Regions from separate parts of the Psychrobacillus sp. INOP01 genome, predicted to be linked through region 1. Evidence: predicted binding sites of a transcription regulator. Region 1 holds the regulator's gene; the other holds the start of a gene.
What was found. Region 1 encodes NrdR, which represses ribonucleotide reductase genes. Its sites were predicted from a motif close to AACACNATATATNGTGTT; they were not measured.
Positions count from the first base shown of each region.

Region 2: KD050_RS01950 (vitamin B12-dependent ribonucleotide reductase) is a predicted target of NrdR. The motif match lies at 1,380-1,397, and genes of this name have one in related genera.

Region 1 covers NZ_CP073315.1:635,820-639,255, reverse strand. Annotated here, with positions in the region: gene KD050_RS03250 (glyceraldehyde-3-phosphate dehydrogenase) at 1-603, shown strand, start outside; gene speD (adenosylmethionine decarboxylase) at 803-1,186, shown strand; gene nrdR (transcriptional regulator NrdR) at 1,305-1,769, shown strand; gene KD050_RS03235 (replication initiation and membrane attachment family protein) at 1,821-3,173, shown strand; gene dnaI (primosomal protein DnaI) at 3,183-3,436, shown strand, end outside.
Region 2 covers NZ_CP073315.1:378,323-381,758, reverse strand. Annotated here, with positions in the region: gene KD050_RS01960 (rhodanese-like domain-containing protein) at 1-331, opposite strand, end outside; gene KD050_RS01955 (lipoate--protein ligase family protein) at 433-1,269, shown strand; gene KD050_RS01950 (vitamin B12-dependent ribonucleotide reductase) at 1,429-3,436, shown strand, end outside.

The sequences.
Region 1 (3,436 bases):
AACGATGATAAATTAGATTCATCAATTCATCATATTATTTCAAATGCTAGCTGTACTACAAATTGCTTAGCGCCTGTAGTTAAAGTATTGAACGACACGTTTGGTATTGAAAATGGGTTAATGACAACTGTTCATGCATATACAAACGATCAAAATAATTTAGATAATCCACATAAAGATTTACGTCGTGCGCGTGCCTGCGGTCAATCGATCATTCCAACCTCAACAGGAGCAGCAAAAGCACTTTCACTTGTACTGCCGGAGCTTCAAGGTAAAATTCATGGTATGGCATTGCGTGTACCGACTCCGAATGTCTCTTTAGTAGATTTAGTTGTGGACTTACAAAAAAATGTTACAGTCGAAGAAGTAAATGAAGCTTTTGTTAAAGCATCTGAAGGTTCAATGAAAGGCATTTTAGGTATTACAATGGAACCGTTAGTGTCAATAGACTTTAACACTACGACACTATCTACTACAGTAGATGGTTTAACAACCATGGTTATTGGGGACCGTAAAGTGAAAGTTCTTGCCTGGTACGATAATGAGTGGGGTTACTCTGCTAGAGTGGTTGACCTTACTAAAAAAGTAGCTTCATCTCTATAATTATCCAATCCTCTTTCTAGCAATTAGAAAGAGGATTTATTATCTCTTGCATTATTTAATAAAACAACATATAATGAGAATCGTGTTACTTTACTTGTACACCGACTACTTAAAGGGTTAGGACCTCTTTGGACTAACTTTCCCCCGTGGTAGTCAACTTTGAGGTTAAAAATAAACTTATCAAAGGGGGAAACGGACATTGGAAACAATGGGACGTCACATTATTGCAGAACTATGGGAGTGCGATTTCGACAAACTTAACGATATGCAATTTATCGAGCAAACATTTGTTGATGCTGCACTAAAATCTGGTGCAGAGGTCAGAGAAGTTGCATTCCACAAATTTGCACCACAAGGTGTAAGTGGAGTTGTTATTATTTCCGAATCGCATTTAACGATTCACAGCTTTCCAGAGCACGGTTATGCGAGCATTGATGTGTATACATGTGGTGATTTAGATCCATCAATCGCAGCTAACTATATTGCAGATGCTCTTAATGCTGGAACACGCGAAACGTTGGAAATGCCACGTGGTATGGGACCGGTCAAAAAGCCTGCATCACGAATGACAGTTCAAGCGTAATAAATTTATACCTGACTGAGTGAGCAGAGGAAGAGATTCCTCTGCTTTTTCGATTTTAATGAAGAATATTGTTATAATAGATACATAAAACTACCGTGAAGAATTAGGAGAGATCTATATGAGATGCCCAACTTGTCAATATAATGGCACAAAAGTTGTCGATTCTCGTCCTGTGGATGACAATAAGGCAATCAGAAGAAGGAGAGAATGCGAAGATTGTGGATTTCGTTTTACTACATTTGAAAAAGTAGAAGAGACACCACTAATCGTTGTAAAAAAAGATGGTTCTCGAGAAGAGTTTAGCCGTGAGAAAGTGCTGCGTGGGCTAATTCGTGCTTGTGAAAAGAGACCTGTTGCGTTAGAACAACTAGAAAATATTGTTTTCTCCATTGAAAAAGAATTACGAAGAATGGGTAATGCAGAAGTGAAGTCAGAGGACGTCGGAGAGATCGTTATGGACAAGCTAGCTGAAGTAGATGAAGTAGCTTACGTCCGCTTTGCTTCCGTTTACCGCCAATTTAAAGATATAAATGTATTTATCGATGAATTAAAGGAAATTTTAAAGAAAAATCCTTCATTATAAATAGAAGCATTTTAATATTTATCAAATCTAAAGGAGTAGATACAATTGTCGATGTTATATAAAGAGCTACAGCCAGCAGATTTGTATATGATTCGCTTACCATATTCTTTATCAGATTATGATCGGCAATTGTTAACTTTGTTTTATCAGCCGTTAGTTGGAGCAGAAAGCATAAGTTTATATTTAACACTTTGGGCAGATGGGGAACAAAATAACAGTGAGCGCTGGTCGCATTATCAACTGATGAATGTCCTCGGGATGCCAATAGGTAAAATTTTTCATGCCCGTCTTGCGCTAGAGGCGATCGGTCTTCTACGTACATGGAAAAAAACAATGGAAGACGGGAGTGTTTTCCATTATGAGCTTGCAGCACCTTTAGATGCTGAATCATTTTTAAAGGATCCATTACTATCCATGTTTTTGCTCAATAAAGTAGGAGAAAATGCTTTTAAACAATTACGTAATCGTTTTATCCAAAGTTCCAATTGGAATGAGGGTTTCACAGACGTCTCTAGAACTTTTGTTGATGTATTTAAACCGTCTACTAAAATGAATACTGTATCTTTCGATGAAAATTTCGAATCGAAGGAAAGAAAATCTTCTGTCCCTTTTTATTATGACGAATTTGATTTTTCGTTACTTCAAGAGGGTCTTTCCGAGCAATTAGTACCTAAATCAGCGATGACAATAGAAGCAAGAGAAGTAATTGCCAAACTTGCTTTTTTATATAAATTAAGTCCGGTGGAAATGCAAAAAGTAGTTATTCTTGCGTTAGATGATGAACTACATTTATCAGAAGCGAGATTAAAAAAAGCGTGCGCGGATTATTATAAGCTGACTGTTTCTAAAGTTGCGCCTGTAATTGAAAAAATTGAAAAGAAAGTCGAACCTATGGAACCTACCGGGCCTTTAACAAAGGAAGGTGAGTTAATCCATTATTTAGAAACAACGCCACCCGTATCGGTATTGAAGGATATCGCGAACGGAAAAGAGCCGATTCTCGCAGATGTTCAGTTAGCTAACCATTTTGTAACACACTTTAAAATGCCAATCGGAGTCGTCAATGTTTTGTTACAATATGTATTACTACGTACAGACATGAAACTCACAAAAAACTATGCTGAGAAAATCGCTTCCCATTGGATGCGGAAGGATGTCAAAACAGCCAAAGAAGCAATGGAGCTTGCTAGAAACGAACATGAACAATATGTAAAATGGAAAAACGAAGGATCTCCACAAAAAACATATACGAAAAAGCCGACACGCGAGGAAAAAGTGCCTGATTGGTTTTATAAGAAAGATGGAGAAACGAAGAAATCATCAGGTAAGACTACAAATGGTATTCAAAATATAGATGAAGAACGTCAAAAACTATTAGCAGAGCTAGGTACTTTGAAAAGGTAGGTGAAAAGAGTGGAACGTATTAATGAAACCTTAAAAAGAGTAGTATCACCTGAATTTGCTACACGACTAAACGATATGAAAAAAGAAGTTTTGGAAAACCCTAGAGTTCAGAAGTTCTTAGAGGAAAACTCCGCAGATATTAATAAAGAGATAGTAGATCGAAGTTCGAGTAAACTATATGAATTTATCTCTCAATCTCATGATTGTGGATCTTGCCCAACGTTAGATGAATGTAAGAATTACATGAAAGGGTATGAGCCTAA
Region 2 (3,436 bases), 260 kb from region 1:
TCAGTTGTGTATAACCTTTTTTCTTTAAAAACATCGCTGCACGAGAACTTCTTGCGCCACTTTGACAATATAAGTATACTGGTTTGTCTGGACGAATTTCTTTGAAGCGTTGACGAAGTTGAGAAGAGGGGATATTTCTTGCTCCCAAAATATGTCCACCATCAAATTCTTTCGGTTCACGTACATCAATGAGCTGTGCTTTACGATAACCCTCGATGAATTGCTCTTGCGTAAGGTTAGTTACGGCTTTCTTTAAACGATATGCTGAGATTCCAGCATAGACTAAAAGGACAACAAGTATAGCGATGACAAAATACAATAATTCTAACACGGTCTTTCCCCTTTCTATGTTTCCTATTCATTATAAAAGAAGTGCTAGATACAATTCAATCTATTTGATAAAATGATACACGTTGTGAAGGGAGAGATTCGATGGAAAAAGAAAAATGGTACTTCATAAATTCTGGACCCTGTAGTCCATCTTATAATATGGCAATGGACGAAGCATTACTTGATTGGCATAGTGAGGGTCTTATTCCACCGGTTATTAGATTTTACGAATGGAATCCAGCTACATTATCAATTGGTTATTTTCAAACGGTTGAAAAAGAGATTGATATGGAAGCTGTGCAAAGATTAGGACTTGGTTTTGTGCGTAGACCTACCGGGGGAAGAGGGGTACTTCATGAACATGAACTTACATACAGTGTGATTGTTACAGAGAGCTACCCGAGTATGCCTGCAACTGTTACAGAAGCTTATCGTGTTATTAGTGAGGGTTTACTCTTAGGATTTCAAAATCTTGGTTTAAATGCTTATTTTTCTGTTCCCAATACAGATGAACAAAAAGAAAATTTAAAAAAACCAAAATCTGCAGTATGTTTTGATGCACCGAGCTGGTACGAACTAGTTGTAGAAGGAAAAAAAGTTGCTGGTAGTGCGCAAACAAGACAAAAAGGTGTTATTCTACAACATGGTGCAATTTTACTTGACCTCGATGAAGATAAATTAATACAGACGTTTAAATTTTCTTCTGACGAGGTAAGAAATAAAGTGAGAAAAGGCCTATCTCAAAAAGCTGTCTCCATTAACAAAATAATATCAAAACCGATAACGATTGAAGAATGTAAAGCTGCCTTTAAAAAAGGATTTGCAGATGCATTGGAGATTGAGTTGGTAGAATATAAATTAACGGAAGAACAGCAAAATTACGTAAAAGAATTAGAGACGACAAGATATGACAATGATGAATGGAATTTTAAAAAATAAAAGTAACAATGTCTTATAGTAAAAATGAAATATAGGAAATTAGTTCTTATATTTAAAATCCCTAATCTATTTGCTTTACCTTCTACATGTTGTGTCGTATTATTAATAAAACCACTACATATTGTGTCAATCGCAATTTGTAGAAAGGAGGAAGAGTAAATGGTAACAACCAAAAATGAAACCAAACTTACTTTAAATGTCGAAGCATTAAACAAAGATATTCAACTATTTCCACAAGTACACCCCATTACACAAGATATGACACTTACACATAAAGGTGTGTCAAGACTTGTCATGATTGATCGCTACTCCTTTAAGGATACAGAAAAGAAAACGTTAAAAGCAGGGGATTTTGTCGTTTTAACAGTGAAAGAAGATCCTAAATTCCCAGCTCGTGGTCTAGGCTATATCGTTTCTATTAACGAACAAGCAAAAACAGCTGAGGTGCAGATCGAAGAAGATTACCGAAGTGCGATTGACGATGCGGTTAAAATCGAGACTGGAATTATTACTCGTCCTTTAAGTGTTATTGAAAAGCCTCTTGAAGTTTATTACGAGCAAATTGCAAAAAGAAATGCAACTGGACTTGCATCAGTAGAAAAAACAGAAGAAAAACGTGGGGAATGGTTTGAGAAATTCTACCAACAACTAGTTTCTTTGAAATTCATCCCGGCTGGACGAGTACTATATGGTGCTGGAACAGGAACAGATGTAACCTATTTTAACTGTTATGTAATGCCATTCGTTGCAGATTCTCGTGAGGGGATCAGTGACCACCGTAAGCAAGTAATGGAAATTATGAGCCGTGGCGGTGGAGTTGGTACAAACGGTTCTACTCTAAGACCAAGAAATACCTTAGCTCGCGGAGTGAACGGAAAATCATCTGGTTCTGTTTCATGGTTAGATGATATTGCTAAACTTACTCATCTTGTAGAGCAAGGGGGATCACGCAGAGGCGCACAAATGATCATGCTAGCAGATTGGCACCCTGATATTGCAGAGTTTATTATTTCGAAAATGCAAAATCCGCGTATTTTACGTTTCTTGATTGAAAATACGAATGATGAAACGATTAAACAACTTGCGAAGGACAAGCTTAAATTCAAACCTCTTACTATCCAAGAAGAAGCCATGTATCAAGGTATTACTAATTATAAAACGATACCAGGTCTAGGTGGGTTTAATGATGAGATAATACGTGATGCGGAAACCAAATTACGTGATGGCGGAACTTATTCTGTGCATAACTCTGAGTTTTTGACTGGTGCAAACATCTCCGTCACGCTTACTGATGATTTTATGAAGGCAGTGGAAGAAGACGGCGACTTTGACTTGCGATTCCCAGCAACTGAAGCTTATTCACCGGAAGAGATGGATTTCTACAATGAAAATTGGCATAAAATCGGCGATGTTCGCGAGTGGGAAAGAATGGGATACGAAGTTCGTACCTATCGCACTGTAAAAGCGAAAGAGCTTTGGAACTTGATTAATATTTGTGCTACTTATTCAGCAGAACCAGGTGTTTTCTTCATCGATAATGCAAATGAAAAAACAAATGCAACAGCGTACGGACAAAAAGTTGTCGCAACTAATCCTTGTGGCGAACAACCACTTGCACCTTATTCTGTATGTAACTTGGCTGCTGTGAACTTAGCGCAATTTGCAAATAAAGAAACAAAAACAGTTGATTATGAAGCGTTAAAAGAAACAGTTCGTGTGGGTGTACGTATGCAAGATAACGTTATCGATGCAACTCCATATTTCTTAGAAGAAAATAAAATACAAGCACTAGGAGAAAGACGTGTAGGTTTAGGTGTTATGGGTCTTGCCGACTTGTTAATCTATTGTGAAAAAGAGTATGGTTCTGATGAAGGTAATGTTTTAGTGGACGAAATCTTTAAAACAATTGCAATTGCTGCATATGAAACATCTGCTGGACTTGCCGTTGAGCGTGGAAGCTTCCCATTCCTAACTGGTGAAACAGAAGAGGAAACAAAACGCTTACGTAAAGCATTTACGGAAACTGGATTTATGGAATCTATGCCGGAAGAAATTCGACAATCTATTTTAGAAAATGGTATTCGGAATTCTCATTTGTTAACTGTAGCACCTACCGGGTCTACTGGAACAATGGTTGGCGTTTCTACTGGACTTGAGCCGTATTATT